DNA from 2 places in the Paenibacillus sp. strain BS8-2 genome. Region 2 is predicted to be linked to the other one. Evidence: predicted binding sites of a transcription regulator. Region 2 holds the regulator's gene; the other holds the start of a gene.
The links. The regulator NrdR, encoded in region 2, represses ribonucleotide reductase genes. The targets are predictions, from matches to a motif close to AACACNATATATNGTGTT.

Region 1: a site for NrdR is predicted at 2,958-2,975, ahead of ACX1C1_RS23070 (adenosylcobalamin-dependent ribonucleoside-diphosphate reductase). Genes of this name have one in related genera too.

The regions. Positions count from the first base shown of each region.
Region 1 covers NZ_CM137010.1:5,267,074-5,283,512, forward strand. Annotated here, with positions in the region: gene ACX1C1_RS23070 (adenosylcobalamin-dependent ribonucleoside-diphosphate reductase) at 383-2,857, opposite strand; gene ACX1C1_RS23075 (DEAD/DEAH box helicase) at 3,065-4,885, shown strand; gene ACX1C1_RS23080 (YqhG family protein) at 4,882-5,832, shown strand; gene ACX1C1_RS23085 (hypothetical protein) at 5,954-6,883, shown strand; gene ACX1C1_RS23090 (YqzE family protein) at 6,874-7,074, opposite strand; gene ACX1C1_RS23095 (N-acetylmuramoyl-L-alanine amidase) at 7,219-7,980, shown strand; gene ACX1C1_RS23100 (divergent polysaccharide deacetylase family protein) at 7,945-8,817, opposite strand; tRNA gene ACX1C1_RS23105 (tRNA-Leu) at 9,014-9,100, shown strand; gene ACX1C1_RS23110 (GyrI-like domain-containing protein) at 9,159-9,788, opposite strand; tRNA gene ACX1C1_RS23115 (tRNA-Leu) at 10,008-10,094, shown strand; gene ACX1C1_RS23120 (YdeI/OmpD-associated family protein) at 10,159-10,761, opposite strand; partial or broken gene ACX1C1_RS23125 (TFIIB-type zinc ribbon-containing protein) at 11,381-11,539, opposite strand; gene ACX1C1_RS23130 (hypothetical protein) at 11,591-11,818, opposite strand; gene ACX1C1_RS23135 (hypothetical protein) at 11,938-12,258, opposite strand; gene ACX1C1_RS23140 (xanthine phosphoribosyltransferase) at 12,342-12,911, opposite strand; gene ACX1C1_RS23145 (hypothetical protein) at 13,123-13,836, shown strand; gene ACX1C1_RS23150 (YkvI family membrane protein) at 13,969-15,015, shown strand; gene ACX1C1_RS23155 (AAA family ATPase) at 15,131-16,439, opposite strand, start outside.
Region 2 covers NZ_CM137010.1:3,606,240-3,622,678, forward strand. Annotated here, with positions in the region: gene ACX1C1_RS15460 (EAL domain-containing protein) at 1-739, shown strand, start outside; gene polA (DNA polymerase I) at 882-3,560, shown strand; gene mutM (DNA-formamidopyrimidine glycosylase) at 3,650-4,528, shown strand; gene ytaF (sporulation membrane protein YtaF) at 4,665-5,342, shown strand; gene coaE (dephospho-CoA kinase) at 5,358-5,954, shown strand; gene ACX1C1_RS15485 (lytic transglycosylase domain-containing protein) at 5,951-6,529, shown strand; gene ACX1C1_RS15490 (small, acid-soluble spore protein, alpha/beta type) at 6,628-6,831, opposite strand; gene nrdR (transcriptional regulator NrdR) at 6,952-7,434, shown strand; gene ACX1C1_RS15500 (phosphate ABC transporter substrate-binding protein) at 7,642-8,547, shown strand; gene pstC (phosphate ABC transporter permease subunit PstC) at 8,656-9,561, shown strand; gene pstA (phosphate ABC transporter permease PstA) at 9,567-10,409, shown strand; gene pstB (phosphate ABC transporter ATP-binding protein PstB) at 10,456-11,295, shown strand; gene ACX1C1_RS15520 (SMI1/KNR4 family protein) at 11,425-12,408, shown strand; tRNA gene ACX1C1_RS15525 (tRNA-Ala) at 12,595-12,667, shown strand; gene ACX1C1_RS15530 (hypothetical protein) at 13,007-13,147, shown strand; gene ACX1C1_RS15535 (hypothetical protein) at 14,216-16,267, shown strand; gene ACX1C1_RS15540 (glycosylhydrolase-like jelly roll fold domain-containing protein) at 16,425-16,439, shown strand, end outside.

The sequences.
Region 1 (16,439 bases), 1.7 Mb from region 2:
CAGTTCACTCTAGCGTTGTTACTACTATATGTCACAGTACAAATCGCTAGAATCCAGAGTGGGAGTTTTTATCTTTCTCATATTTCTATCATTTGGAGAGGTTTTTTTGTGATTAACGAAATAAAGAAACCCGACGTTTTGAAAAAACGCTGGGTTTCTCTATGCTCTGAGGTATAGCCAACCCCAATATGATATGGGGGCTGAACCCTTCCATCTAAATAGACATAATCAATGTCCACCGAATAAACATCTGCTCAAGAAAGTACTATAGCCTGTATGAAAAATATTGGATTAACAATCAATCCCAGGTTGCAGAGAGCTTTTGGTCTGATTTGGTATAGGGACATGTGTCTGATATTCTGACTCACCGCGTTCCCCACACTCAATTACACTTACTAAATCCGCAAATCGAACATTGTTTGCAGCCTTCGAGATTGACAAGGGCAGCAGAGCCGCAGGATGGACATAGATCCAGCGAGGCATGTGAATCGTCCGGCTGTGCATCAAGCTGCTCGATTTCACCGTTGATATGTGTATCGAGTGCTTTTGCAACGGCATCGGCAATCGATTCTACGCGATTGGAGCCGAATCCGATTGCGCCAGTCCCGCCGATCCCCTGCAGATGCTTGATAAGAAGCTTGGCCTTGTCCCCATGATCGCCGTAACGGAGGAAGAGCGAGCACACCCTGCCAAGCGCTTCTGCCATCGCGAACACATCAGAGCCAGCCTTACCTACATTCAGGAAAATTTCCGCCGGTAATCCACCTAAGTCATTAATCGTAATATAAGCCATGCCGAACGGCGTGTTGATCTTATAGGTGGCTCCGCGCAGCACGGCTGGGCGACGTTTGTACGATTTGTCTGATTCTACACGATCGGCTTTTATCGCTTTATCCGTCGCTGCATCCGTGCCCGTCGCCGATTCCTCCCCTAAATCCTTCTTGCTTGCCGACAACACCTGCACGTCTCGACTACCGTCACGGTAGATAGTGACTCCTTTGCATCCCAGCTCGTAGGCTAGCTCATACAACCGTTTCGTTTCTTCGATTGTGAAGTCTGCCGGACAGTTTGCCGTCTTGGAGATGGAGCTGTCCACCCAACGCTGAATAGCGGCTTGTATTCGGATATGATCCTCTGCAGACAGGCTCATCGCCGTTACGAAATAATCGGGAAGTTCGCTGCCCGGGTTGTGATCCTGCCACTCTTGCGCGATCGGCACAAGCTGCTTGTCGTACCCCAGCCTGCTTTGACGATAATATTCGAAGGCGAAATACGGTTCGATCCCTGTAGAAGTTCCGACCATCGTTCCTGTACTTCCCGTCGGGGCCTGAGTCAGCACCGTAACATTGCGCATCCCTTGTTTGCGAATCGCATCCGCCACCTCAGGAAACGCTGAAACAAGCTCCTTCATGAAGCCGCTTTGCAAATAAAGCTCCGTATCAAAGGCCGGAAAGGAGCCTTTTTCGGCTGCCAGTCGCGAGGAAGCCAAATACGCTTCCTTCGCAATGTAACCGAACAGCCGATCCACGAATCCAATCGACGCTTCGCTGCCATACCGGATACCGAGCTTTATCATTAGCTCCGCCAGCCCCATTGTCCCAAGACCAATACGCCGCTCTAACTTTTGGTTTCGTTCATTTTCCTCAAAGTGGTACGGCGTTGCATCAATGACATTGTCCAGGAATCGAACAGCGGAGCGTATCACCTCTCCTAGCTCCTCCCAGTTCACATCATGACTTGCGTCATCGTAAAATTTGGACAAATTGATTGCGGACAAGTTACAGACGCCCCAGTCAGGCAACCCTTGCTCGCCACATGGATTGGTTGACGTGATCGGGTTGAAGTACCAGCTGTTGGATTGTTTATTGTACCGTTCCATAAATACGACGCCAGGCTCCGCCGATCTCCACGCCGATTCGATAATCGTGTGCCAGATATCGCGGGCAGGAAGTCGTCGGTAGGTTTTGACCTCCTTGCCCAGACTCCGCCACTTCGCCAAATCCCCATCCCATAACTCGTCGTAACCTTCCGCTTTCGTATCCGGGAACACGAGCTCCCAGTCCAGATCCCGTTTCACCGCATCCATAAAATCGTCGCTGACGCATATCGATAAATTGGCGTTCGACACTTCACCCATGTTTTCTTTGACCTTAATAAACTCCATGAGGTCGGGATGCCAATCATTCAACATCAGCATAAGCGCGCCTCGTCGCGATCCACCTTGCTCAATCAGCCCTGTCGTATAACTGAACAAGCCTCCCCAAGAGACGGCACCGCTAGAAGACCCATTCACACCGGCGACTATGGCTCGCCGAGGTCGAAGCGTCGACAAATTCATCCCGACGCCGCCCCCACGAGCCATAATTTCCGTCATATCCGCAAGTGTGTGGATAATGCCGCCGCGACTGTCCTTGGGCGATGGCACGACATAGCAATTAAATAACGTCAGCTCATCACTTGCGCCGGCTCCTGCCATAATCCTGCCGCCCGGAACAAGTTTCCAGTCGTCCAGCATCACTCGGAAGCGCCCCACCCACTCCGAACGTTTCGCGGGCAAGGATTCGGCAGATGCAATCGACTCTGCTAGCCGCTCCCACATCTCGGCAGGCGTCCGTTCCAGAGGTAAAATGATCTTTTCGACTGTTGATGTCATCACATCGCCGCTTAGTAAGCGGATCACAACATTTTGCCCGTCGCGCTGAATCACTTCGCCTACTTCCTTAGAAGGAAATTTGGGATCATCCTTCACAAGGACAAGTACGGTGTCCCCTGCTTTACACGATTGGCCGTCCGGACATTTTCTCGCATAACGATCTAAGAAGATTTTTTCACTCAGTCCATCAAGTTTCTTGGCCATCTGATATCCTCTCCCTTGCCGCGGATTTGAACGAGATATCCTTACCTAGCTTGTACCCAACAACGTGTTCACTATATATAGTATTTGTTTTTCATTTTAACACACAATATATAGTCATTCACTACATTTTCCAGCTTCTCTTATGATTATGGGCCAACTAGGTCATACTAATGACAAACTTTCTATTTCGAAGAAGAGGAGCTTCCTATGACCGATCAAATATCGTCATCATTCAAACCTTCAGCGGCAGGAGCGACGGCCAGCGGCGAGGGCACTGCAACACGGAAACTGCACCCGTTGGTCGATCTGCAATTTGACCGTTCCTGGTTCGAAGAGCTCCAGCACCGCGTATCCCGAGGCGGACAGTGGGATGACTGGACGTTGTACCAACTCGCAATGGAAGCCGAACAAGCGAAACGCGTCGAAAGCTTCGAAGAGTTGCAATGTCTGCGTACGCTGCCAGACTTTGAGCCGCTGCCTCATCAGATCGGAACGGCTGGCAAAGTGCTCCATGAGATGGGCGGGCGGGCAATTCTCGCGGATGAGGTTGGCCTCGGCAAAACAATTGAGGCTGGACTCGTCCTCAAAGAATATATGGTCCGCGGACTCGTGAAACGGGCGCTCATCTTAGTTCCCGCTTCCTTAGTATTGCAATGGGTGCGGGAGCTCAATCAAAAATTCGGAATTTCCGCAGTCGCTCAGAAGAGAGAGCATACTTGGGGATACGATGTTGTGGTTGCTTCCATCGATACGGCCAAGCGCGAGCCCCATCGCGAGAAGGTGTTAGGCACCGATTACGATCTCATCATCATCGATGAGGCTCATAAGCTCAAAAACAAAAAAACGACGAACTATCAGTTCGCCAATCTTCTCCGCAAGAAGTATTGCCTGCTTCTAACCGCGACGCCTATCCAAAATGATCTGGATGAATTATATAACCTGATTACATTACTCAAGCCCGGTCAGCTAGGCGGTCAAAGCGAGTTTGCTGCCAACTTTGTCGTCGACAAACGATTGCCCAAAAACGAGGATCAGCTGCAAGAGGCGCTCTCTAGCGTTATGATTCGTAACCGGCGCGGCGACGGCGGCATCCATTTCACCAAACGTCATGTCAAAAATATCCCATTGTCGCTCTCCGAAGACGAGAAAGCTCTTTATGATGCCGTTACGGGCTTCGTCAAGGAACGATACAACGAAAGCGGCGGTGATCTGTCCAGTATGCTATCGCTTGTCACCTTGCAGCGCGAAGTATGCAGCAGCCGTGACGCTGTGTTCCTAACGTTAATTAACCTATTCAAGAAAACGGAAGAGGATTCTCCAGTGCGACCTAGAATTTGGGGGCTCGTCGAGAAGATCAAAGGAATCAAAGCCAATACGAAAGCGGAAAAAGCGATGGAGCTCGTCCAAGAGATGAATGAGAAGGTAATCATCTTCACAGAATATCGGGCAACGCAAGAGTATTTGCTGCAGTTCTTCCGATCCAAAGAGATGATCGCTGTCCCCTACAGAGGCGGCATGAATCGTGGCAAGAAGGACTGGATGATGGACCTGTTCCGTGGGCGCGCGCAAGTGATGATCGCAACGGAAGCCGGCGGTGAAGGCATCAATCTGCAGTTCTGCCGCAACATGATTAATTTTGACCTTCCCTGGAATCCGATGCGCGTCGAGCAGCGGATCGGCCGCGTGCATCGTCTTGGTCAGAAAGAGGATGTCCGAATCTATAATCTGTGTACACTAGGTACGATCGAAGAGCATATCGTCGGACTTCTCCACGAGAAGATCAACCTGTTCGAGCTTGTTATTGGCGAGCTGGATCATATCCTGGAGAAAATGGACGGCGGCGAAACTATTGAGAAGCGATTAGCGAAGGCGATGTTAGAAGCAACCGACGAGCAAGAGCTGAAGCAGCAGCTTGATCAGCTTGGCAGCTCCATCAGCCAGCTTCGTTCGGATCATGAGCCGACCAAGAGCCCTGATCTGCTTGTGAAGCTGGATCGGTTAGGTCAGAGCGTGGAGGTTAAACAGTGAACGAAAAGCAGATACACAAATTTGTAGGTCGGTTCCTGGACGCAACAGGCTGTTCGGTATTAGAGAAGTCGAATGCGCATTATATGGTTAAGCTCTCACCTGCGGCAGACCGCGAGCTGACGAACCGCCCCTATTATTGGAGCTTTGTCGACCGGATAGGTTCAGAACCCGAAACGATGACCTTCTTGTTTGTCACGGACAAACCCAAGTATGAGGCGATGATCGCCAAACCCGAGCCAACGTCAGCTGCCTCCACTGCTAGTGATCCCATGGCTTCTTCCGCAGACGCTGCACTAGCCCGATCATTTGGTTTCATTAATTCCAGCATCGCCGCACCGGCACGCGTACCACGCGAGGACCTATATTTCGGATCTCGCAAGCTGGATGTTTTGTTTGGGGCAACGCTAAGCAAGGGCAGCTATGTCTATCTATTTCAAGATCCGGACAAACGCGGAGGCAATCCTTATAGCTCCACCCCGTACACCGCATGGTTAGGCGTCAATTTGCGCGTTGAGCTGACATGTGATCGTAAGCGAGATGAAATTCATAGCTTCGGCGTATCGCTGGTTACCGGTCATATCGTAGAAGGTTTCCACGATCAGCTGCAATTGTTGAAGCTGACACCGCGGCTGCCTGCCAACATACACCTCGCGAGGAATGGGATCTCTTATAACAAAGCGCTGTCATTAATCGAGCAAGCATTGGAGCGCAAATTGAAGTCATATGATTACAGATGGGCCGAAGATGCTTCGGCAAGATTGCAAGAAGAGCTGCGTCGAATTAACTCCTACTATGAGCCGTTGATCGCAAATGCGTTGCCAGAGAATTTATCTGCCATTCAGGAACAATTCTCGCAGCGGCAAGCGGAGATTAAGTGGCAATATGAGCCTAGAGTGACGGCATCCGCCATTAACTGCGGCATTTTCCATCTGGAGGGCATTGATTGATACGGATCTGACGGGAATCGTTTCATTGCGGCAAAAGAAGCGGTTCCTCTCCCGATATTGAACGACAGGTTGCAACAGTCTTCTTCGAGCTTGTCCGCTACAATGAACAACAGAGGTGATAATGATGCGCAATAGCTGGAAAATCGCGACAGCGGCAACGATGCTTGCTGTTATGCTCAGTCTCTCGAGCGGAGCTTCCGCCCAAGAATTTACGCCCGCTTATACCGTGACGCACCAACCTGGCGAACAGGCAATAACGCTCAAAGAGCAAGCAAAAGTATGGATGGACGAGTTGTCTAGCTCCGGGGATGAAACATTTAAGGATTGGCGTGGCTCTTGGATTAGCACTGCGCCGCTTGGACCCGGAACGCACAGCTGGCTCGTATTGCTCAAGAAAAATCAGCTTATCGTAGGGTATATGGTCGTTTATGCGAAGGATGCAGGAGGTTTTATACTCGGTGAATACGGGATTGGCGAATATCCGCCATTCAGCAATCAGTCGCTTCAATTAACATTAGAGAAGTTAGGTTTGACGGGATCGTCAATGAAAGCAAGGAGGCTCTATGTACACCCCTTGCAAGCTGCATGGCAGGTTACGACGAACAATGCAACAACGGATATCGCCAGTAACAATGTTCATTATACAGATGCTTATTCCGGCGAGGAACTTCCTGTAGACTCCGAAGGCTGGAGCCGTTTACAAGGTAACGCAAAGAAGCATGGGCTGACTAACGCCCACGCTTCCGTCATTGCATCGTCTGCCATGTCCGCTTTCGATCCTTACGGTCGACTGCCATGGCTGACTTCAAGCCCTTATCCATTTTCTTCGAATCCCGCTGCAATCATGAAAGAAAACATTGGTAATGGCGCAGAGCTCCGATATGTCAGCGAAGCCTTCCAAGGTCGAATGTTGTATGTCTGGTCCGTATTGGGTTATACGACATGGTCCGATGGAGAGTTGTTTATTAGCTTATCAAGCGACGAGAATGCGGAGGTCCGAAGATATATTCCGGCCTCGTTGCTCCTCACGCTCGGACAGTTCTATCGTTGACGTCCAGCTCGGCCGCGCCACCATAACATTAGACTAAGCGGTCCCCACCCGAACCATTTCGTCAGCCATGGCTCCCTTACAGCCTTGGCTGACGTTTTGCTTTGCTTACGTGTCTCTGCCGGTGTTTCCATATAAGTGACGAATTGTTCCGTCATATATTTAACTAATTCGCTCCCGCCTTTAACAGCCATCCTGAACGCCTCCATATGATAAGTGTTGTTACTAACAGCATTCCCCGATCAAACTTATCGTAGTCATGAATGACTTTCCCTCCGAATAGCCACGCTAACGGAAGTAATGATAAAGATTAGGCACCTAGGAGGTTAGTGTCCGACATGTTTCGTATGATATTGTCAATTAGCTTGATGATGATTGTGTTTCATTGTGCTACACCATCCGTGAGTGCCAAGGGCTCGAGCGAGATAAATATCAACGAAAGCAGAGATTCAAGCAGTGATTCTCACACCAATCATCTCAATGGTCAAGGCGAACCAAGCGATCGATGGACGATGCCATCGACGACGGTCATTATCGATGTAGGTCATGGTGGCATCGACGGAGGCGCGCATCATGGCGATTTGCTTGAGAAGGATATCAACTTAGCGATAGCCCGCAAATTGTATGTCCTCTTACGGAGCCAAGGCATACCCGCCGTCATGAACCGAACAGAAGATTACGCATTAAGCGACGACAATCGCTGGCATCGCACGAGCTCAAGACATCGGCGCGACTTATCGCAACGCAAAGGATTGACTGAAGAGATTGGAAGCGAGCTGCTCGTAAGTCTTCATGTCAATTGGGCTCGTAATCGTGTGAAGCGTGGGCCTCTTGTCTTGCATCAGAGTACAGGCGAAAGCGCTCTGCTGGCCTTCTGCCTCCAAGATGCGCTCAATCGTCAGCAACAGTCCGAAGAGATGCCGCGCGAAGGACGGCCCTTCTATTTGCTCCGTGGTGTCGAGCAGCCCTCCGTTATCGTGGAGATGGGGTTCATCAGCAACGAAGACGATCGTACGATGTTAACGGATCCCCGGCGTCAACTCGAAATCGCTCAAGCCATTGCTTCAGGGATTCGGCAATACAAGTGGGTCGCCAATTAGCGCTCTGATCAAATCAGACGGCTTAACGATAGCTGCCTTCGATTGCAGTGCGGGTATGCTTTGTCGCAGAACTGATGCCGTCTTGGGCCCAGGCGGACCAACATGCCCGATCGTAATCGTATGTTCATGGGTAGCCATATGTTTGCGAATGACGCCTACCTGCTTCGAGATATGTTCTACTGTATAGACATCATCCAGAAATACATGGTTCTCCAATACAGGTACGCCTACCTCGTTCGCGATCTTTGAAACAACTGATTTGAATGTCGTCCTGCTGTCTAAGAAAAACAATCCATGCTCCTTGCACACAGTCAACACAACCCGCATAATCCGTTCATCGGCAGTAACCTTGGAGCCCATATGATTGTTCATTCCGATCGCGTGCGGCACCTCCGCGATCGCTTCTTCTACCTTTTGCCTGATTTCCGCATCGCTCAGATCTACCGTAATCGCTCCCGGACCAAGCCAGCTTCGTTTCCCTTGGTTCGGTTCCATCGGCATGTGGATCAGCACGTCGTGTCCCAGCTTGTACGCTGCTTCAGCATCTTGTTTGGTCGTCGGCATAAACGGCATGACGGCGACGGCGAATTTCACCGGAAGCTGCAGCATCTCTTCTGTCCCGTTCATGCCATTGCCGAAGTCGTCGATCACAATTGTCACCGTACGATGGGCAGGTTGTGTGGGTTGGCCCTCTCCTTCGGCAGACACACGCAATCCTGAGCAGCACAATAACAAAGCCATAATCGTAGTGACTCTTAACGCAGTATGAATCCATTTGCGATGCTCGTTAAATGGTTGATGCCGATTCTCTTTGCTATTGTACTTAATGGAATTCATTTCATTACATCCTCCTTGTTCACAACCTATCCGGTTTCCTAACATTACCTTTCCACGTATGAAGTGGATTTATGTACCAACAATCGAATTTGGAGGAGTATGGCCAAGAATTAATATGCTGAAAATTCAAACTTTATTGCACAGATTGACTTCCCCTCTCTGCCCGTGCTATTATAAATCTCGTCACTTCAGACATGCGGTCGTGGCGGAATTGGCAGACGCGCTAGATTCAGGTTCTAGTGGTGTAACAGCCGTGGAGGTTCGAGTCCTCTCGACCGCACCAATGTAAGAAACCCAAGCTCGGGAGCTTGGGTTTTTTCTTATTTTTAATCGGGTATACATTAGCTGCGAGACACTTGGTAACGCAGCACCGTTCTTAACTTTTCTGGCGCTGTCTTGCGGAAATCCGATATATATATTTCTTTATGTGTGTACGAAATTCGCTTCAGTTGATTTGCTTCACCAAATTGCTCCATTATAGCGAAGCTCTGAGGTTCATCGTCGTAAGGTCCGATATGCATCATCTGGATATTTAATCCCTCATGCAGCGCTTCAAATGTGACTTCTCCCACTTTGGAATGAGGATTCTTGTTGTATACTGCGTCAATGACTTCTCGCGCTACCTCAGCCGTCACGAAATCAGGCTGTCTCATCATAAGTGTATATACCAATTTGTCCTTATTCAGCACAGACTGTCCCCTTGCCTCTACTTCGAGATCCCAGATCCCTTCTAGCGGAAAGATTGTATAGTCATAATAACCTTGTGGCGCTACGCCTTTCTTCGGTGACATCTTGATCGCGTACGATAAAGAATACAAAGCGCTAATCGCTTCCTGAAATTCAGAGTCGTTGGGATTGCCTTTACCTCGAAGCATAAAGTATTGGTAGGGCTCGAGCTCAATAACCATAGGCTCTGGTTTGGGTATGTAAATCGATTTGTCCCGTTTCTTCCATTCGTATTTCTGTTCCATTCCGATATCCTCTCCGACCTCACTAGTATTCCCATCATTATAGAACACTTGTTCGATATTTGCAAGTTGTGACTAACTCTCATAATTTCCTTCATCCATTAGATCATAATGACTCATCAGGAAAATGATCACTTAGGCATGTGTTTACTTTAATTTAAAAATGCTTGACCACATTCTCAGTCCTATGATATATTATTTTCTGTTGACACAAGTTGACATGCGGTCGTGGCGGAATTGGCAGACGCGCTAGATTCAGGTTCTAGTGGTGTAACAGCCGTGGAGGTTCGAGTCCTCTCGACCGCACCAACCCTAAACGAACAGACTTGCCTAATGGCAAGTCTTTTTTATTTTTATAGATAAGCGTAAGGCTTTATTCTCCAGTTTCTTCGCTGTCGATTGTTTCATTGTCCAGCAGCCGACCATGATCATGCCAGTCGCCATACATCTTATTCTCTTTCGAATGGGCAAGCAGTTTGTCCAATCGTCTCTCGAACAATTCCGGCTGTTGTTTTTTGATGCTTTGGATGTTGTCGATGCGAACTCTACGGTACAAAGAAGGAAAAGCAGTGAAACATTGGTACGTTTCCTGATCCTCTTGCAGTCTCCTCAATATATCTTCATCAATTACGAAGGAATCGAAATTCATGTCAGGCAATACCATCCTGCCTTCCTCGCGCATCAGACCCAGCCTTTCGAGACGTCGAACGCGTTCTTTATTCAGTTCGGTCCAGTTGCTTTTTTTTCGCCGAGGGGATAATCGCTGGATCGTCTCGGTATCGGATATTTTTTTCTTGACTCCATCAATCCACCCAACGCACAAACATTCTTCTACCGCATCCAAATATAGGAGCGTGCCCGGCACCGGCTTCATGCTGACAGCAACCCAGCAGAATGCTTTTGTTCCCCCATTCTCCCTTAGCCATTCCCTTAGTGCTTCTCGCGTTCGGACGGGAATGTATTCTTCTATTTCCATTGAGACGCAATCTCCCTTCCGAGTACAACTTGTACAGAGTGGTTACTCATTTTTCCCCGTTCAATCCCGTTCATGTTGTTCACTAACCAAAGTTAAATCCTCCAATTCCCATTAGGAACTGGAGGATTTATTGATTACATCGAATCGATTAATCGAACAAATCGCCGAATACATCAAGCACCGTTTTTTTCTTTTTGTACGGCCGACCATACTTGTCATAACCGTATTTGTTATGCCCATGGCCATATCCTTGACCTTGCCCAGGCGCTTGGCCGTAACCTGGCTGGCCTGGTTGACCGTAACCTTGACCTTGGGGATAGCTGCTATGACCGCCTGGAGGCGGCGGATATCCGCCTTGTCCCACTCCACCGCCGTAACCGGCGCCAGTTGGAGGTGGCGGTGCACTGCCATAACCCGGCTGTGCAGAGCCAGGCGCGCTTCCGTAGCTTCCACCGTATCCCCCCTGCCCTCCGCTCGGTTGACTGCCGCCAAACGAACCGGCGCCAGCTGGACCAGTGGCATTGCCAAATCCACCAAGCGGAGGCTGGGAAGGTGCAGCAGTTCCTGGCTGTACGGGAGGCTGGCTGCCGTAAGACGGCTGATCCAGCTGCTGTTCCATTCTCTCATAGTCGTCACGAACTTCGCGCACGCCTTGGAGAAGCTTCTCAAGCTCTCCACGATCAAGCCATACGCCTTTGCAAGCTGGACAGACGTCAATTAACACATCTTCCTTCTGTACTTCCTTCATACGCACATCATCGCATACTGGACAATTCATACCAACACTCCTCACGATTCATTGGTTTTGAAGCAATTCAATCAAACATGTTTAGGATTGGGGTTCTGACAATGGCGACCTTCTCGTCTCCGCAGCAGGCTGATAGATGTAACTCCGGCTAAGCTTGACGACACGGCGGCTTGGCTTACGTATCATGACAGAGGTCTCATCCCATGCCACCACGATCCCTGACACATCATTACTTTCCAGCTCGTCGCGCACAATCCGAACGGTTTCTCCCGACTGTCGGTAAGCATCCAGCTGTTCTTCGCTGATCATTTCTCACGAGCACCTCCTATGTATCCTTGCCTATATGCCAACAAAAACCCCAATGACTGCATACGCGAATCATTGAGGTCCGTTTCATTGTTCTATGAAAGGTCGCTGAATTGGGTCAATTAACCAACATGTTCCTTCGAATCATTGGTTTCGTACCATTCGTCGAGCACACGAGATGACATAACACGTTTACCGATATATTCGACCTGCTTCTCCGTAAATTGATCGCTCCATTCGATAGAGAGCTCGTCGCACAACTTGACGATTGTCAATAGCTCCGACCAGGCTACATATCGTTTGTACCAGAAGAATTGTGGATGTTCGATCATGTAAGGATATAAGTCATCGAATTCGGTATGTTTGCAATCGAGCGCTCTCTCGAAATGAATCTTGGCGTCATTCAGTTTCACATTCATAAAATCGGCTGATAAATTTCCCATGTTTGTGTGCCTCCCCCTCGATTACTTATGTACATTATAAGTCATATTATTGCGACTTGAAAGTACCAAGGTTCTGGAACTTCTTATTCGAAAGTAATCGCTCCGCCCTCAAGGGACGATATCCGAACTAACGATTCGACACGCAATCCGCTTTCGCGGAGCGTTCTTCCGCCTGCTTGGAACGACTTTTCCACAACGACACCCATACCAACCAAAGTAGCACCGGAACGTTCGATGATCTTGATCAGACCACGGGCAGCATCGCCATTCGCAATAATATCATCGATAAACAATACCCGATCTTCGCTAGTCAGAAACTGCTTGGACACCATAATATCGGTTACCATGCCCTTTGTGAACGACGGAACACGCTCGCAATAAGCATCTGGATCGGCAATAAGCGTTTTCTTTCTTCTAGCAAATACCATCGGCACCCCTAACACATAAGCTGTGGTAAAAGCCGCGGGAATACCGGAGGATTCTACTGTTATCACCTTTGTAATCGACTGATTGCTGAATCTAGAGGCGAACTCCCGCCCCATCTCCATTGTCAGCTCCGGATCGACCATATGATTAATAATGGCGTCCATGCGCAGTACGTCATTAGACAATACCGACGATTCTTGCAAAATTCGTTGTTTAAGTTTTTCCATCCACATTACCTCCGCCATTAATCCCTTTTCGATAAAGTACCATACGTAAGCCAACTCGCGCAACCTGACATGTCGTTATATCAGCCTGCAACCTATCGAGATTTCATAAATGTGGTGAATTTTACAAATCATTTGGGAAAATTAGCAACTTTCTGGAGCTGCTATACGTTAAACTATATATAGAACAAGCGGAATCGGTGGTGAATAACGGATGAGGAATACACATCGGCTAGACAAGCATTGGCGGTTATCTCGATGGATGGGAGCAACGATGCTTGTGTTGCTTCTAGCTGGATGTCAGAACGTCGCTCCTGCCGGGAACGGGAACGATAACCATGTAGCTTCTATTACAGAACAAATTACGTCAAACGGTCCTCAGAAGTCTTATCTTGAACAATCTGCCCAGCAAGAAAACAACAGCAATACCCCTGGCGGAAATACCGCAACAATCGACAACGACACGTCCGCCGAAGCTTCCTCGCTTGAGCAAGCCAACAAGGGGAAAACATCGGATAACGACAAGCTTTCTGATCAAACTTGGAATGCTTCAAACCCTTCCTTGCGTGGTATAACAATTGGCGAAAAAGAAGCTAATGTCACCTTATTGCTAGGGTCTGAGCTGGACAGCTATGTGCTGGAGGAAGAAAACAGCAAGATCCGAGTCATGGAGTACGACGGTCTCTCCATTGGTTTTAATACCAAAGGCAACGTACACTATGTAGAAGTTTTCGGCGCGGAGGCGCTGTCCGGACTTAACGGACTGATGATCGGCGACGAGCCGGATCAAGCCATCAAGATGCTTGGCAAGCCGCAATCACAGTCAGACTACTTGCTTACCTACCAAGCACAAGGTGCTTGGCTCAAACTGGATATCGATCCAGGTATGAATGAGATTGTTTCGATGAAGCTGATCGCCTCAACTTGAGCGATCAGCTTTTTTTGTTCCAATTGGGGATGAACAATCTGTCATGGATTACAAAATTGCATCTAACAGTCATGCCCGTCCAATCTTAAACATACCCTGATAAGAGAATGCTGTTGGATCGGGGGACCGCCGATGCGGAATAGGACAAGCAAGGTACTGCAGATTGCGTCTACCTACATGGGGACCATCGTAGGGGCAGGATTTGCGACGGGGCAGGAGATCTTGCAATTTTTCACGAGATTTGGATATTGGGGCACCTTTACGATCGCGATTGCTACCGCTCTATTTATTTGGCTGGGCACCAAGATGATGATTATCTCGAGCGAAATTCGCGCCAAGTCGTATGAAGACTTGAATAAAGCGTTATTCGGTGAGAAGTACGGCAAATGGATCAGCCACTTTATGCTCGTGATCTTGCTTGGCGTAACAGCCGTCATGCTCGCCGGTGCTGGCACTATCTTCTACGAGCATTGGAATATATCGTACCAAGCAGGTTTGTTGATCACGATGGCTGGCAGCTACTTGCTGCTGCGCAAAGGCATGAAAGCAATATTGGCCGTCAATGCGATTGTCGTGCCGACGATGCTGCTGTTTACGGTATTCGTCATGATCGATACGTTCAACACACCTGGCTCCACCAAATTTATTACGCTTGTATCCGATTATTCGCCTTGGGCTGCTTGGGCTTCACCGTTTCTTTACACCGCCTTTAACCTTTCACTGGCGCAAGCCGTGCTTGTCCCGCTTGGGGCCGACATCCAGGACAAAAAAACGATCGTCATCGGATCGTGGGTCGGCGGAATCGGTATCGGATTTATGCTGCTCGCCGGACATATCGCACTGTCTGTACATATGCCTGGCATTCAGCAATTCGCCATACCGATGGGTGGTATTGCCAGACAATTAGGGCACTATGTGCAGCTCATCTATATCTTCCTGATCTTTGCAGAAATATTTACAACGCTTATCGCGGACATTTACGGTCTAACGCTGCAGCTCCGGGAACGATTAAACTGGTCGCGTGAGATGTTAACGTTCGCCGTTTTGTTGATCTGCTACTTTGCCAGCCAGATCGGTTTCGGACCGCTGCTCTCAACGCTATACCCTCTGTTCGGATTGATTAGCCTCGGTTGGCTCGTTCTGATGATTCGAAGGCGAGTGTCATTCCGCAATTTATAAGCATTGGCGATTTGACCATTCACTTAACTATAACTTTAACTATAACTATAACTATAAAGCTCATTACGGGGCTGGAGATCAGGTCATATTATTTGAACTGATCCCCAGCCCATCTCTATCGTGTTTGCTGCGGGATCATGTTCACGAGCTTCGCTTCTGGACATGCAGCAAGCAACGCCTCCCGGATGTGTTCATGACATGTAAATAGGATCAGTTGTCGCCGGGAGCTAATGGCGTTCATTAGTTCCGCCGCCGCATGTAATCTAGTTTTGTCAAAGTTGACGAACAAATCATCGAGAAGCATCGGGAGCTCGACCGTGCCAGCCGCTTCCTCTGCTAAGGCCAGCCGCATTGACAAATAGAGCTGCTCCGCCGTTCCTCGGCTTAGCAATCCGCTGTCCAATATGGCGCCGTCTACTCGTTCTACCGCTATACCGGCATCTTGACCACCTGCTATTACGCGTACATATCTCCCTTGCGACAGTTGATTCATGTACAAGGCAGCATTACGTAATACCGTTGGCTGCCGCTCCAGCTCAAACTTCTGGCGTGTCGTTCGGAGAAGTTCTCTGCTGATCGCTAGAATAGCATATCGATCCGTTCCTTCTTCGAGTGCAGCAGCAGTCATCGCACGCTCCGCTAACAATTCGGAGCGTTTCTCCTCATTCATGAGATGCTCCATAGCTTGCTTTAGCCGCCCTCGCTTCTCAAGCAACTGGTTCTGCATCTCCGCAAGCCGACCAGCCTCATCCTCTGCACCCTGCAGTTCCTGTTGAAGCACAAGTTCATCACACGAGTGCCATAGCATCTCTAGCTCGGCCAATCGTTCGGGAGTCTGTCCTGCACCAATCTCCAGCTCCAGCTTGGTTAGCTCAAGGCGAAGCTCACCAAGCCTCGCCTGATCTTGCAGCGCTGCAGCGTATTCTGCCTCACTTGCAGCGTGGGAGGCAGATAGCGCAGAACGGATGGATTGGATATTGCTAAGCTGCAGTTGTTCGATCTCGGCTAACGCAGCGGTAACTTCTCCAACCTCAACCCGCAGTGCCTCTTCGCCGGCACGCGCACCTTCATGTCTACGGGATTCGGACTGCAGCAAGGCCAGAGCCAGCGTTGGATCATGCTGCACCTGTTGCTGCGCTTCCACGAAGCCCTCACATAATCGCGCGGCATGTCCCGAATACCTAGCTGTCTCCGCTTCTGCAGCGGATATTCGGGCAGCAAGTCGATCGTATTGCCGGAGTCGATCCATCGCGCTCGCGGCCAGCTCGAACGTCTCAAGAGCGGCGGCAGGAGACAAGCTGACAGGGAGCGCTCGTGCTGACAACCACTCTCTCCAAGCCGCCTCTAAGTCACGTTTCTCATCCTCTATTCGAGTTAGGCTGCGTTCTTTCTCTTGGAGCGCCGCTGCCAGTCTTGCCAATCGT
Region 2 (16,439 bases):
CGGTACAGAGCAGCTTCAACGAGATCGATTTTATCGCGAGCTGGTAGATTCCAAATTGATTTTTCCTGTTTATCAGCCCATCATCTCCATTCGCAGCGGTGACGCCTTCGGATTCGAAGCCCTCACCAGGCTGCCAGCGAACGCTTGGTTCGGAGGCCCTATGGATTTGTTCCGCTATGCCGAAGACAACGGAGGCGTTTACAGGCTTGATCGTCTCGCTCGTGAGCTGGCAATCAACGGGTGTTTGAAGCTTCGTAATGATCAGAAACTGTTCATTAACGTAATGGCGCAAATCATGGAAGATCCAAGGTTCTCTCCAGGCAGAACGATTAGCTTGCTTGAGGAACATCATCTGTCACCTCATCAGGTTGTCTTCGAGATAACGGAACGAAATTCGATTGAGGATTATCCTTCTGTCAAGAAAGCGCTGGAGCATTATCGCAGTCAGGGCTACCGAATTGCCATCGACGATGTTGGGGCAGGCTATTCGTCTCTGCAATCGATCGTCGAGTTAAGGCCTGATTACATGAAGGTGGACAGATCGATTATCCAACACATCCATAACGACGATGTGAAGGCTCATATCTTGACCACTCTTCAAGAGGTGGCTGGCAAGATCGGCTCGGAGCTGATCGCCGAGGGCATCGAATCCGGAGAAGAGCTGGAAAAGCTTGTGCAGATGGGCATCCCTTACGCGCAAGGCTACTTTCTCGGACGACCTGCCGCTTTCCCCGGATAAGTCTGGCCGGAAACGTGCGCGACATCGGATACGCGGCTTCGCTCAGCAATGATCAGTCTTCGGAGGCTCCCGCTTGGGATGCCTTTTTTTGTGCTATAATAGATGAAGCAATAATTGCTGGAAGCGAGGTGTTTGTTGGACTATGGACAAATGGATGTTGATCGATGGCAACAGTATCGCCTATCGAGCTTTTTTTGCATTGCCGCCGCTTACGAATTCGGCAGGTCATCATACGAACGCGGTATTCGGTTTCACGACGATGCTGCTTAAGATGCTCGAGGAGCAGAAACCAACACATGTCCTGGTGGCGTTTGATGCTGGGAAAGTAACTTTTCGCCATGAAGGATATAGTGAATACAAAGGCGGTAGGCAGAAGACGCCGCCCGAGTTATCGGAACAATTCCCTGTGCTCAAGGAGCTCATCTCTGCGTTTAATATCTCGCAATTCGAGCTATCCGGTTATGAGGCAGATGATATTATTGGCACACTGACGAAGCTGGCGGATGAAAGAGGAGTGGAAGCCATTGTCGTAACGGGCGATAAGGATATGCTTCAGCTAGCTTCGCCGGGCGTGACCGTAGCGGTGACGCGCAAGGGCGTCAGCGAAGTAGATTGGTACACGCCAGAAGCCATTGGCGAGCGTTACGGATTAGAGCCTCTCCAGATCATTGACCTGAAAGGCCTGATGGGTGATACATCCGACAATATTCCCGGCGTGCCGGGCGTCGGTGAGAAAACCGCACTCAAGCTGCTGCACGAATATGGCAGCGTAGAAAATGTGCTTGACAACCTGGCTTCGCTCAAGGGCAAGCTGAAGGATAATATCGAAGCGCATAAGGACGACGCCGTCATGAGCAAGAAGCTGGCTACGATCTTCCGCGAAGTGCCGCTGGACCGCGATGCGGAGGAGCTCCGCTGGAATGGCTATGACAACGCGAAGTTAGGGGAATCGCTGCGTAAGCTGGAGTTCAGGACGCTGCTTGATCGGCTGAATCTAGCTTCCGAAAGCGGCGCGAGCGAATCCGCGGCGCAAGCGGCTGCGGCGGAGCTGAAGGTAACCGCAATCCAGTCCGAGGGAGACGCCGGAGCCATTGACCGACTGATGGACAAGCTCGAAGCATCAGACAAACATGGCCTATACATAGAAGCGATTGGCGAGAATCCACATCAAGCGGATTTGCTAGGTTTGTCCGTATCCGTTGAGGACGAAGTGTTTGTCATTCATCGTGATGTGATGGGACAGGCTTTTGCCTCGAAAATCATAGATTGGTTAGGAGCCGAGGATCGTCCGAAGTATGGCTTCGATCTGCATAAGTCGGAGCTTGCGCTTAGCTGGGCTGGGTTCACATTAGGCGGCGCTGCATTCGATATTCAGCTTGCGGCATACTTGCTTAATCCTACCGATACGCAATTGTCGCTTAGCGCGATTAATGAGCGCTTCGGGCTAACAGGTGTGCCGTCAGACGAAGCGGTATATGGCAAAGGCGCCAAGTTTAAGGTGCCGGATCATGACGCTTTATTCCGCCATTTGGCGCTAAAGGCGGATGCTGTGCGGCGTCTAGTGCCTGTTATTACCGAAGAATTGTCGGAATCTGGCATGAACGCGCTGTATTACGATTTGGAGCAGCCGCTTGCACGCGTGCTTGCCGGCATGGAGCATCAAGGAATTAAGGTCGAACGCGAGGAGCTGGAGAAGCTGGGGGCTAGTCTGGAATCCCAGTTGTCCTCGATCATGACCGATATCTACGCCAAGGCAGGCGTGGAGTTTAATATTAATTCACCCAAGCAGCTGGGTGAGATTCTATTCGAGAAGCTGGGCTTGCCAGCCAGGAAAAAAACGAAGACCGGTTATTCGACCGACGCCGAAGTGCTGGAGGAGCTTGCGCCTTATCACGAGATTATCCCTCCGATTCTTCACTTCCGACAGCTGTCCAAGCTGCAATCCACTTACGTTGAGGGCTTGCTGAAGGAAATTCGGGAGGAAACGGGCAAGGTGCATACGTATTATCGCCAGACGATCGCAGCGACCGGTCGACTGAGCAGTCAGTTCCCCAATCTGCAGAACATCCCGATTCGTCTAGAAGAAGGCCGGCGAATCCGCAAGGCGTTTGTCCCAGCGGAGTCGGGCTGGCATATACTCGCAGCCGATTATTCGCAGATTGAATTACGTGTGCTGGCGCATATTTCGGGCGATGACAATCTCAAGGAAGCTTTTATTAACGACATGGACATCCACACCAAGACGGCTATGGACGTCTTCGGAGTGGAGGCGGAGCAAGTGGACGCCAACATGCGTCGCTCCGCCAAAGCCGTTAACTTCGGGATCGTATACGGCATCAGCGATTTCGGATTGTCACAGAACCTTGGTATTACGCGCAAAGACGCGGGTCAATTTATCGAACAATATTTTAACGTTTTCAAAGGTGTAAGGAAGTTCATGGATGATATCGTCGCCAGCGCGAAGCGGGACGGCTACGTCACGACGTTGCTGGACCGCCGCCGCTTCTTGCCGGAGATCAACGCATCGAACTTCAATCTTCGTTCATTTGCCGAACGGACCGCGATGAATTCGCCGATCCAAGGCACGGCTGCAGATATCATTAAGCTTGCAATGGTACAGATGGATGCGGCCATGCGAGAGCGCGGCTTGAAGAGCCGGATGCTCCTTCAGGTACATGACGAACTTGTATTCGAAGTACCTGACGACGAGCTGGAATTGATGAAGAAGCTGCTGCCCGAAGTGATGGAAAGCGCCCTGAAGCTGGATGTTCCGCTCAAAGCGGATGTCAGCTATGGGTCGAATTGGTATGAGGCGAAGTAGACTTGCAACATTTGGCATGCGGCACATGCTGTACGAACAGCGACGGCAAGATGACGTATGCCGTATAATGGGCTCAGAGGTGAAGAGACATGCCTGAATTGCCGGAAGTTGAAACGGTAAGACGAACATTAATCGAACTGGTAGCTGGCAGGCGGATACAATCCGTCACCGTAAAGCTGCCGAGAATTATACAACGGCCCGCCGAACCCGAACAATTCGCGGATGCACTAGCGGGACGTACCATCCAAACGGTGGAGCGAAGAGGGAAGTTTCTGCGGATCGTGCTGGACGGACTCGTCCTGGTCTCTCATCTGCGAATGGAAGGCCGCTACGGAGTATTCCCTTCTGATGAAGAGCCGGAGCTCCATACGCATGTGTTGTTTCATCTGGATGATGGGACCGATCTCCGGTACAAAGACGTACGCCAATTCGGCACGATGCATCTCTTCGCTGCTGGCGAGGATCTGCTGCTGCCGCCGCTTGTCAAACTTGGGCTGGAGCCGCTCGGAGACGAGTTTACGCTTGATGCGCTGCGCCATAGACTAGAACGGAGATCGACCCGCATCAAGCCGCTTCTGCTCAATCAGGAGCATATTGTAGGGTTAGGCAATATCTATGTAGACGAGGCGTTGTTCCAAGCGGGTATTCATCCCGAGCGCAGCCCTCAGAATCTTAGCGATATAGAATGGGAAAAGCTGTACGACTCCATTAGAGCCACACTGGAGCGCGCAGTTGATGCAGGAGGCTCCTCCATTAAGTCTTATGTGAATGGACAAGGCGAGATGGGGATGTTCCAGCATCAATTGCTTGTGTATGGACGCAAGGACGAAGCTTGTCCTTCTTGCGGAGCTTCGATCCGTAAGTTCGTGGTAGGCGGCAGAGGCACGCATATCTGTGAGCGTTGTCAGCCCTTGTCGCCGAAGCGGACACGTAACCAAGCAACGAAACAACCGGTTGTCCGCTCGTAAGAGGACTGCCATCCCAGCTTTGCTTGTGCACCCCGAACCGTTATCCGCATATGATGATGTGGGTAGGAACGATAGGCGAATGCCCCTATCCACTAAGGGATAGTCGGCGTTCGTCCTTGCGGGGAGGCGCTTCAAGGTGGTTGCACATGTATTATCTATGCTTGCGCTGGCCTTTGCTGTCAGTCTGGACGGCTTCGGGGTCGGTGTTACGTATGGGCTAAGGAAGATACGTATTCCGTTTCTGTCGGTGTTTATTATCGCTTGCTGCTCCGGCATCATCATCTGGCTGTCGATGCAAGCGGGCGGATGGTTAGGCGGATTCGTATCGGAGACGGCAGCCAAGCTGGTCGGCGCCGGGATTCTCATTGTGATTGGTTGCTGGGCGCTCATACAGTTGAAGATTGGCAAGAAGAGCAAGGAATCGGATGAGCTGGTCATCCCAGCGGAGCCGGTGATAGTCACGACCACTCCTATGACGATCTTGAAGCTCGAATTAAAGCGACTTGGGCTCGTTATCCAAATCTTACGAAAGCCGCAAACGGCCGACGTTGACCGCTCCGGAATCATATCCGCTTCGGAAGCTGTTATGCTGGGCGTTGCGTTGTCGCTTGACGCATTCGGCGCCGGGATTGGCGCTGCTTTGCTTGAGTTGCCGGCTCTGTCGACAGCGCTTGTGATCGCGATATCCAGCGCGGTGTTTCTGGTGTGCGGCACACGGATCGGCATGCGGTTCGCTGCCAACAAGAGTATGCACGCCATTACGGTGCTGCCAGGCATTTTATTAATCATGTTAGGCGTTATGAAATTATTATGATCTGAGGTGATACGGATGATCATCGGATTAACAGGCGGTATTGCCAGCGGCAAAAGCACAGTAGGACGATTGCTAGCAGAGCGAGGCGCCAAGTTGGTGGATGCCGATGAAGTCGCGCGGGAGATCGTCCGTCCTGGAGAACCCGCGCTTGAGGCTATCGCCTCTCTGTTCGGACAAGCTATCCTTCATCCTGAAGGGACGCTGGATCGGCAAGCATTAGGGAAAATCGTTTTTCACGACAAGGAAAAGCTAAGTCAGCTCGAAGCCATTACACATCCAGCAATCCGTCAACGCATGCAGTCGCGCATACATAGTTTCGAGTCACAGAATCCAGGCGGTCTGGTTGTAGCCGATATTCCGCTTCTGTACGAAACCAAGCAAGAAGCCTTGTATCAAGGCATCATGGTTGTCTATGTGCCAGTTGAACTGCAGCATCAGCGTCTGATGGATCGGAATAGCATGAGCCCCGAAGAAGCAACGAGGCGGATCTCATTGCAGATGGACATCGAAGAGAAACGCAAACGTGCGGACTGGCTTATTAATAACAGCGGATCCTTAGAGGAGACGGAGCGACAGGTACAGCAATTCTGGGATAGTCAGGGGTTCGTATGAGGAAGAGGAAGGGAAAGCTTGTAAGAAGGCTGCTGTTCTTGACGTTAATCGTCTTGATTGCCGTATTGTTTGTCCAGTCCGACTGGCTGGCACGCTGGATGTATCCCATCCATTACAAGGAAGATATTAGAGTAAGCGCTTTGAACTACGATCTGGAGCCGCATCTTGTTGCTGCGATTATTCGCGCAGAGTCCAATTTCGAGACGGGCAAGGAATCGAAGAAAGGTGCGCTTGGACTCATGCAGCTGATGCCAACAACGGCGGAATGGGTTGTGGAGAAGGCGGGCTTCGAGTCTGTAGACGAAGACATGCTTAAGAATCGGGCAGATGTCAGCATCGAGATCGGATCCTGGTATCTGGCAACGTTACATGAGCAATTTGATCATAATAAAGTCGCTTCCATCGCCGCCTATAATGCGGGTCCCGGCAACGTTCGCAAATGGCTGGACGAAGAAAAATGGGACGGAGAGCTGAAATCTTCGGACCAAATACCGTTTGGTGAAACGAGACACTATGTACAACGGGTCTTTTATTATTATAATAAGTACAAGGATTTGTATCCGGAATTCGATTAATGCCGACCATGCCAATAGACAAGAAGCCCCGAAGGGCTTGTCGCTTCAGGACAAGCACCTTCGAGACCTCTGTTATCCATACGACTAATGAATCAACATTATTTGTGGCCAGACAGGGATTGTTCAGCGATTTGGACTAGACGCTTCGTGATAGAGCCCCCGATGGAGCCAGCGTCTTTAGTCGCCATGTTGCCGTAATACCCGTCTTGCGGAATCGCGATGCCAAGCTCTTGAGCGACCTCATATTTCATTTGGTCCAGAGCAGCTGTCGCTTGCGGTACAACCAGGTTGTTCGATGCCATTGATGTTCACCTCCTTGCGGTTGGTACATGTATTATGTGTCGTATTCGAGTTTTCATTACAGGAAACGTATGGCAGAGAAATTAATGTTGATTCGTTCCACGAAAGGAGGTCCATTCTACATGAAATGTCCATATTGCGATTACTCCGGCACCAAGGTGCTGGACTCCAGACCCGCTAACGAAAACAAATCAATCAGGCGCCGCCGCGAATGTGAGAAATGCAGCAGGAGGTTCACGACGTTTGAGATGATTGAGGAAACGCCGCTAATTGTCATCAAGAAGGATGGCAGCCGAGAAGAATTTAGCCGGGACAAAATATTGCGAGGTCTCATTCGAGCCTGTGAGAAACGTCCAGTTCCAGTCGAACGTCTTGAAGTCATCGTCTCCGAGGTAGAGAAGGAGCTAAGAACAACAGCCCATGCGGAGGTAGACAGCAGCGATATTGGCAGCATTGTCATGAATGAGCTGTATCCCGTTGATGAAGTGGCCTATGTTCGGTTCGCATCCGTCTATCGGCAGTTCAAAGATATCGATATGTTCATGAAAGAACTGAACAGCCTATTGTCGAAACATCCGTTAAATGGCGGAGAACGAAACAATTAATTGAATAATCAAGATGAAGGAGCTTCTCCATTCGCTTTATGCGACGTGGACCAGCTCCTTTTTTTGCGTTTGTTGAACAATTGTTGAGAACGAGGAAAAACATTTTACATTTTACATTGAATTTACACTCCGCATATACGCACTTTAAAAATGCTCTCTATAATTCAATTTGTAGCCAGTAAAAATATAGGTGGAGGAATGAAACCAATGAAAAGTTTTCTAAAGGGTAAGATGTTCACGGGGGCTGTTCTAACTGTACTAACTTCGGCCATGATTGTTACAGGCTGTGGAAGCAACAACAACAATAATACGAGCGGTGCAGCAACTAACGCTCCGAGCAATGCACCAACGGAAGCGGCATCGCCTTCTCCTGAAGCAGCAGCTAGCGGAACGGTAACACTTGCAGGTTCTACATCGGTACAACCACTAGCAGAAGAGCTTGGAACAGCTTATATGGGCGTTAACAAAGATGCGAGAATTGAAGTTGCAGGCGGCGGCTCCGGCGCTGGAGTCAAAGCAGCACAAGCAGGTACAGCTGATGTCGGTATGGCTTCCAGAGGAATCAAAGACGAAGAAACAGGTATCGAGCCAATCGTCATCGCAATCGACGGTATCGCGGTAGTAGCTAACTCAGGCAATAATATTGAGAATCTTACTGTAGATCAAGTCAAAGGTATCTTCACTGGTCAAATCAAGAACTGGAGCGAAGTAGGCGGACAAGCGGGCGACATCGTTGTTATCAACCGTGAAGAAGGTTCCGGTACACGCGATGCATTCGGCGAGCTGGTACTTGGCGAAGAGCCATTCGTCGCTGAAGCGATCATCCAAAACTCCACTGGGGCAGTTCGTGAAGCAGTTAGCCAAGACGTGAACGCAATTGGTTACATCTCCACTGGCGGCCTGAATGATAGCGTAAAAGCAGTTAAAGTTGACGATCACGAGCCGACTGAAGAGAACATCAAATCCGGTCTGTATCCGATCCAACGTCCATTCAACTTCCTGGTAGGCGAGTCCAAAGAATCCACGGCGATTACACAAGCGTTTATCGACTATGTGCTTAGCGCTGAAGGTCAAGCAATCGTAGCTGATAACGGTTATGTAACAGTGAAATAATGTTCTAAAATTGTAAACATGCAATCGCGAGGATAGCAGATCATGCGCTATCCTCCGCGTTTGTTCTAAAGAATGGTTCATATTGACCGTCGTGTCGTGGGGGGATTGATGTTGAGTAGGATCCTGGAAGAGAAAATCGTAAAAACCTTTCTGTTCATCACAGCATTTACAGCAGTATTCAGTGTATTGTTAATCGGAGTTTTCATCTTTATCGAAGGTATGCCTATTTTCTTCAAATACGGAATCGTTGATGTATTATTCGGAAGTGTATGGAATCCTACTAATCAGGTATACGGCATCTGGCCGATGATCGTAGGTACGATCTATGTAACCTTTGTAGCTATTCTGATCGGTGCGCCGATGGGCGTGGGAGTAGCGGTCTATCTTGTAGAAATTGCCCATGTACGAATATCCCGGATTATTATTCCAGCTGTTGAATTGTTAGCCGGAATTCCATCCGTCGTATACGGCTTGTTCGGAATGTTCGCCGTCCGAGGTGTGATCTCAAACCTGGAGCGAGGGCCCTTAGCAGACTACTTGCCATCGAACTATCAAACGGGTTATTCCATCATAACAGCCGCTATTATATTGGCGATCATGATTTTGCCAACTATCATCAACATCTCACTGGATGCGCTCAAAGCAGTACCTCGTGAGTATAAAGAAGGCTCACTTGCTCTTGGGGTTTCCCATTGGCAAACGATTTACAAAGTTCTAGTGCCTGCAGCGAAATCCGGTATCATTACTGCTGTGATTCTTGGGGTTGGACGGGCGCTTGGCGAGACGATGGCCGTTATTATGGTTATCGGCAATACACCGCTTGTGCCGGCACTCGATTGGACTGGATTATTCGCTCCTGCGAGATCGATGACTGCAAATATCGCGCTAGAGATGGGTTACGCTGGACCTGAGCATCAGCAAGCACTATTCGCTACCGGTATCGTGTTGTTCTTGTTTATCCTCGTGCTTAACTCCGTCACGACGCTGCTGGTTCGCCGGAAAGGGAGGAAGTGATTGCCATGAACAACGTAGTCAGAAATCAACGAATCGCTTTCGCCTGCCTTAGCGGACTTGGGTTGCTTACGGTTTGTGTATTGATCTTTATAATCGGCTATATTTTGAGCCAGGGTTTCTCCATGATCAACTATGAATTCCTGACCTCCAAGCCGCGCAAGATGGGTTCGGAAGGCGGTATATTCCCTGCCATTATAGGTACCGTATATCTAGTCGTAACTACCATGGTAATTGCCACACCTATTGGCGTAGGTGCAGCCATTTACTTGAACGAGTATACAGCCAAAGGGAAAATTACGGCCATGATCCGGTTCGCAACGGAAGCATTGGCGGGTATTCCTTCCATCGTGTTCGGTTTGTTCGGGTTTGCATTTTTTGTAATCTTGCTGGAGCCTGTTACTGGGGGCTGGTCGATCCTCTCCGCATCATTAACCGGTGTGACGATGGTATTGCCTACTATCGTTCGTACAGCCGAAGAAGCGTTGAAGGCCGTACCGGATACGCTGCGCGAAGGAAGTCTTGCGCTAGGTACGACGAAGTGGCAGACCATTAAGAGCTTGATCCTGCCAACGGCAATGCCCGGCATTATTACAGGTATTATTCTCTCGATCGGTCGCGTCGTAGGTGAGACGGCGGCATTCCTTCTAACATTGGGCGGTACGCTGCTCATTCCACAATCGTTGATGGACGGAAGCCGTACACTATCCTTGCATCTCTACATGGTTGCGATGGAAACAGGTGCGATGGATATGGCGTTCGGAACAGCGGCCGTGCTGATCGTGTTAATTCTGATCATCAACTTGACGGCAACCTGGCTGTTCCGCAGATTGATCAAACGTTTCTCATAATGATGTGCTTGTTCAAATAAAGGCAGACTACAATGACTAGAAGGGAATGATTCATGTGCCAACCACTCAGATCAAATCGATTAGCGGAGCTGTACCAGCCGGTAATGGCCATGCCGTTGATTCCGGAAACGCCAAGCCGCAGATCGTTGCGCAGGATCTAGACTTGTTCTATGGAGATTTCCAAGCGCTGCACAAAATCAATCTGGATATCTCCGAGAAACAAATTACAGCCTTGATCGGACCGTCGGGCTGCGGCAAATCAACGTTTCTGCGTACGCTCAATCGGATGAACGATCTTGTAAAAGGCGTTCAAATCAATGGCGAGGTACGCATCGGCGACGAAAATATTTATGACAAGTCGGTTAATGTCGTCGAGCTTCGCAAAAAAGTAGGCATGGTGTTCCAGAAGCCGAATCCGTTCCCGATGAGTATCTATGACAACATCGCTTACGGTCCACGCGCACATGGCATCAAGAAAAAATCGCAGCTCAACGAAATCGTCGAACGCAGCTTGACTCAAGCAGCACTGTGGAATGAGGTCAAAGATCGTCTGCATTCATCGGCATTGGGACTGTCAGGCGGCCAACAACAGCGTCTTTGTATTGCTCGCGTGCTCGCGGTGGAACCAGAGATCGTCCTGATGGATGAACCGACATCCGCGCTTGATCCGCTCGCAACATTAAAGGTCGAAGAGCTGGTTAATGAGCTGAAGCAGCAATATACGATCGTTATCGTCACACATAACATGCAACAAGCAGCTCGGATCTCCGATGTGACGTCGTTCTTCTTGAACGGTAAGATCGTTGAAACCGATGTAACGAGCAAGGTGTTCACGAACCCGTCCCACAAACAAACGGAGGATTACATTACGGGCAAGTTTGGGTGACTTGTAGGTTACTCGTGAATGTATTGAAAAGGCATCCAGGGAGATGGATGCTTTTTTGGCTTTTGCAGCTATTTCATATTGGACTATCTGATGAACTTTTTTGTATGCTATTCATTGGAGGTGATGTAAATGAGACTACTCTATAACCTACTGGACCGAATTAAAGAGGGTGTAACACCAGGTCATGAATATTATAAAATGGATAGCAATGAATACAACAACTTCCTAAAGCTGCTTGCGAAGCAGGGGTTTATAGAAGTTTCAAACTCAATTCGACGCGGGTTTTCTATTGTCGAATATAGAATTACGGATAAAGGGATAGGGTTCTTGCAGGAAAATAACCATTTTAGATTAGAAATGCCATCTGATGAAATGGAAATCCCGCACTGGATACGATTTGAGGGGAACGTATATGTGCCTAGAGTGAAAGAACTGAGAGCTGCTTCATATAGTCGAAAAAGTCGTGGGATCATTGATTATTCCACATGGACTAAATGCATGGAGTTCGTTAGCGATGCTTCCATACTGAAGCACGGAAGAAGTATCGTACAGATCGCTGGAAAGGCAACTGAAGAGGAGATTTCTAGGATTGAGATGAAGTTAGGCATCACAATGCCTGATTCATTTAAGCATGTCCTAATGTCATATGCTAAGAGCGTTCATTTCTTTTGGCATGTTCCTGAATCTAGTGCTTGTAAACTTGATTATGAAACCAGGATACAAGGAGGCGGATTCTTGGATGATGGCTTATGGGATTTAGACAAATTAATGGATTACAATGTCATGAGAGAAGACTCAGAGCATTTAGACGATGATTGTAAGCAGCATTGGGCGAATTCGCTCGTCTTTGCGCGAGATGGTATGGGAAGTTATTATGCAATCGATCTGAAATACAATGTGGGCGAGGTTATTTTCTTATCAAATGAAGGTCAATATCATGGATGGAGGTTAGGGGAGGATTTCGAAACTTTTTTTGATAACTGGATTAGTATTGGTTGTGCAGGCTCATATGTGAAGGATCTAATCGCATTCTCGACATTTGAATCTCCGTATGTTTCGATAGAATCTGCAAATGCCAGGAAATTTAATGATTGGATATCAATGAAAAATTGATATTTTGGCGCTACATTATAGCCACATGATAAAATAATAAAATGCAAAGTCCTTCTGAAGAATTATTTAGTAATTGTTAGTCAACTGGCATGTTGGGAATCAAGTTAAATAGGACGTATGGATGCAAAATTTGATTGACGTTCTCGCCACCGATATGCTATTATATCCCTTGTCGCCACAATATTTGGGGCCTTAGCTCAGCTGGGAGAGCGCATCGCTGGCAGCGATGAGGTCAGGGGTTCGATCCCCCTAGGCTCCATACGAAGAGAACGTCATCACAAATCGTGATGGCGTTTTTCGTTTGGATTGCCTGGGGGGAGAGAACCCCTATAGGTTCGCCCGCGCGCAGGAAGTGGAAGTGATGCTTCGAAGCATATGCTTCTAACGGACGAACACGGCGTCTGAATCTACCGCTTAAAGTCCTCGTCGAATTGGCTTCGTCAGCCAAATAATATGGATTCGGACATCCCCCTAGGCTCCACCAAACTTAAGAGCCTTGAAATCCTTGCGTAGCAAGGGTTTATTGTTGTTTAGGAAATTATACGAGGCTAAAAAATGTGGATAGTCGAGTCGAAAAAATAAATGGGGGGGAATCGTTATGGAGAAGCGAGAAACATGGAAGAAACGAGGGATCGTTAAACAGATCTTGAAGGATCATTTTCATGGATTTTGGGAACTTCATGCGAATCTATTCCCGAAAGAACTGCAGGAAACGATACCGGCTCTGATCCTGTATTAAAATCCTCAATCGGGGAATGCGGCGTGAGGGACCCCTTTATTATTCGTTCTCCATTGAATCAGAATTGCGACGGATCTGCGAATAGCGGGCGGAAAAGGACTTCGGGAAAGCACTTAAAAGACATGGGTGTTAAATAATTATGTGAACCCTCGATTGTAATTGATGAAAGTACGACATCCAAGGAAATGTATCGGCTACTAATTCGGATTGGTATAACGAGACGGGTAGCGGTTTTTCCTTTCTCATGGATGTAGTTGGAAATCTGGGTATTGAAGGTAATGCGCATTTCTTCGCAATGCCATGATCGTTGCCGCCTGGATGGATGAAAGCAAATGGCCAGGGTGAATCCGCAATGGCAGGCAGGCAATTGAAAAATGAGCACACTGGAGATGCAGCCTTACTGTTGCTGAAGACACTTACGCGTTCGAAGCCGAAATCCCCGCCACTACGGTTTCAACGTATACATAGAATCCTTCGTGCATAAAAGCGCTTCAAGAAATTATTCAACCTTTGCCCTTCTCCGGAAAGGCAAATGGTACAGCCAAAATGGAATTTGGTCTTGGCCAGCTCCAACCGTCACTATGTCTACAAGCAAGGGCGATGTGCAAGCTTCCGTGACTTGGGATGTGAAAGCCAGTTCCTATGACCAAAATGTTAAAACGGCACAGACCTGCATGTTTAACGGGAACTAACTAATAAGGAAGATACCTCACTGACTCTAATTGTTTCTCCAACAAAGCCTTGAAATCTATTGGTAGCTAAGGCGACAGTAGCATTAACTGCAAGGCAACCCTAACTAACAACTACAAGCTGCCCAAGCAGCTCAAGTGCTGAAAAATTTGATGGATGCGCTAAGATAATCAAAAAATCTTGATTCGTCGTTATGATTGACGAATCAAGATTTTTTTATTTTGATACTGGTCATAAAAAAGTGCTAAATGTCGGAAAAGAACAAATCGATCTGCCGCCATTATGATAGCGATCGCGTCTAACGCCGCTCTATAATTTAATCAATCTGTAGGAAATGGATTGTCGAATAGAATAAGTTTTCGCTTAGGAGGAACTAAATTGGAGACAAATTCTCATAATAATGATGCTCAAACATCAGCCTCGCTATATAACGGGTTGGAAGATCCACAATTTCAGCTCCCATACGTGGACATCGACGAGTGGAGGGATGCGCCTGTGAGGCATCGTTACATTCACGGGGGTTTCGAAGGTAACGACACCCGTTTTTCTTTCTATTTTCCACCTAAGGAAGCTTATGAAGGCCGCTTCTTCCAACCGGTATATCCCGTTCAGGGAAGCGAAAACACGGCTCAAAGCAGGGAAGAGGGCGTGGATAATATCATCGGCTTTGCCTTATCCATCGGTGCTTATCTGGTAGAAACGAATATGGGCGGAATGTCACCTGACTTCACCCTTGTATATCGCGCAAGCGCGGCAGTGGCGCAGTATTCGCGAGTCAAAGCGGAGGAGTTGTTCGGCCCGCATCGTCCTTTCGGATATATCTCGGGCGGCAGCGGCGGTGGATTCAAAACCATTAGCTTCATGGAAAATACGACAGGCGTGTGGGACGGGGCGGTTCCATTCGTCATCGGAACGCCGATGGCCATTCCGAATGTGTTCACGTCTCGTGTTCACGCGATGCGAATCCTTAAAGATAAATTCCCTGCTATCATCGATGCGTTGGAGCCTGGCGGCAGTGGGAATATGTATGAGGGACTAAACACGGAAGAAAGACAAGCGCTTGAGGAAATAACCAAGATGGGTTTCCCGCCTAAAGCATGGTTTGCCTACAATGAAATCGGCGACGGTGCGCTTACGGTATTGTTTCCTTCCGTCCTGCAGATGGATCCTACCTATTTCGAGGATTTCTGGACGGTTCCGGGTTACTTAGGCTCCGACCCTGACAGTACGGCTTCTCGGGCGCGTCTACAGCACAAGACCATAATCACGGAGGTGATTCGTCCACGAGAGTCAGACGAATCGGATTCCGAAAAGGCGGTCAATATGGGTGTAGATGATGCTTGGAAAATGCTGACGGAGGAGCAATCTCTGCCTTCCTTCAAGCTGACCAAAGTACCGGAGGGAGATTACTACCTGGATGGCGCCTTTATCCGGGTGACTAGTGGCGAGGCGGCCGGACTAAAGGTTCCGCTTGGTCGAATGGACGGAACAATCGCCACTATCGGTTCCGCATTCGGATTTTTCACGTCCGTTCCAAGCTTAAATCAAATCAAGCCTGGCGACGAAATCGTGCTGGACAACTCGGACTATCTCGCTATCCAGACTTATCACCGGCATCAAGTACCAACAAGTGAATATCGCGTGTGGGATCAGTTCCGAGACGACAGAGGCAAGCCGCTATACCCGCAACGTCCGTTCTTGGTCGGTCCGGCCGTCGCTTTCGGGGGTGCGGGATCCGTTCAAAGCGGATGTTTTGAAGGGAAAATGATTGTCGTTCAGACACTTATGGATGAAAGCGCGTTCCCTTGGCAAGCCGACTGGTATCGAACCAAAGTCAAGGAAGCATTGGGAGAAAAGCTGGACGAACGGTTCCGTCTTTGGTTCGTAGATCGTGCTCTGCACGCCGATACAAGCTCAAACGGGGCGAGAGACGATCTTCATATTGTCTCCTATGTACCCGCGTTAAATCAGGCGTTGCGAGATTTGATCTCATGGGTGGAACGTGGGGTTACTCCTCCTGCCAACACCAATTATGAGGTCGTCGACGGTCAAGTGATCGTGCCGGCTCTTGCAGCCGAACGCGGAGGGATTCAGCCGGTTATCCAGTTAAGAGCCAACGGAGGCGAACGGGCGAAGGTTTCCGCCGGTGAATCGGTTTTCTTCCAAGCCGAGATCGAGGCTCCGCCGAATACCGGCAAAGTAGTTTCCGCGGAGTGGGATTTCGAAGGGGATGCCACTTTTCCTATCGAAGCGACCCTCGTTTACCTTAACGAAGAGGGCTCGCTAGCGAGGGTCGAGGCCACTTACTCGTTCTCTAAGGCCGGCACTTACTTCCCTGTTTTGCGCGCAGCATCGAATCGAAAAGGGGATCGAAGCGACCTGTATACGCAAGTGCTGAATCTTAGTCGTGTAAGAGTCGTCGTTAGATAATCATACAAGGCTGTCCGAAAGTCGTCGAGGATGACGGAGGGCAGCCTTTTGATTGATTTTGAAAATGCCGGAAAAGCACAAATGAGATTGCCGCAAAACTGTTAGTGGCGCTCTGATCATTGCAATATGATGAAGATATTAAAGGGGTGGATGAACCATGTCAACAAGATTG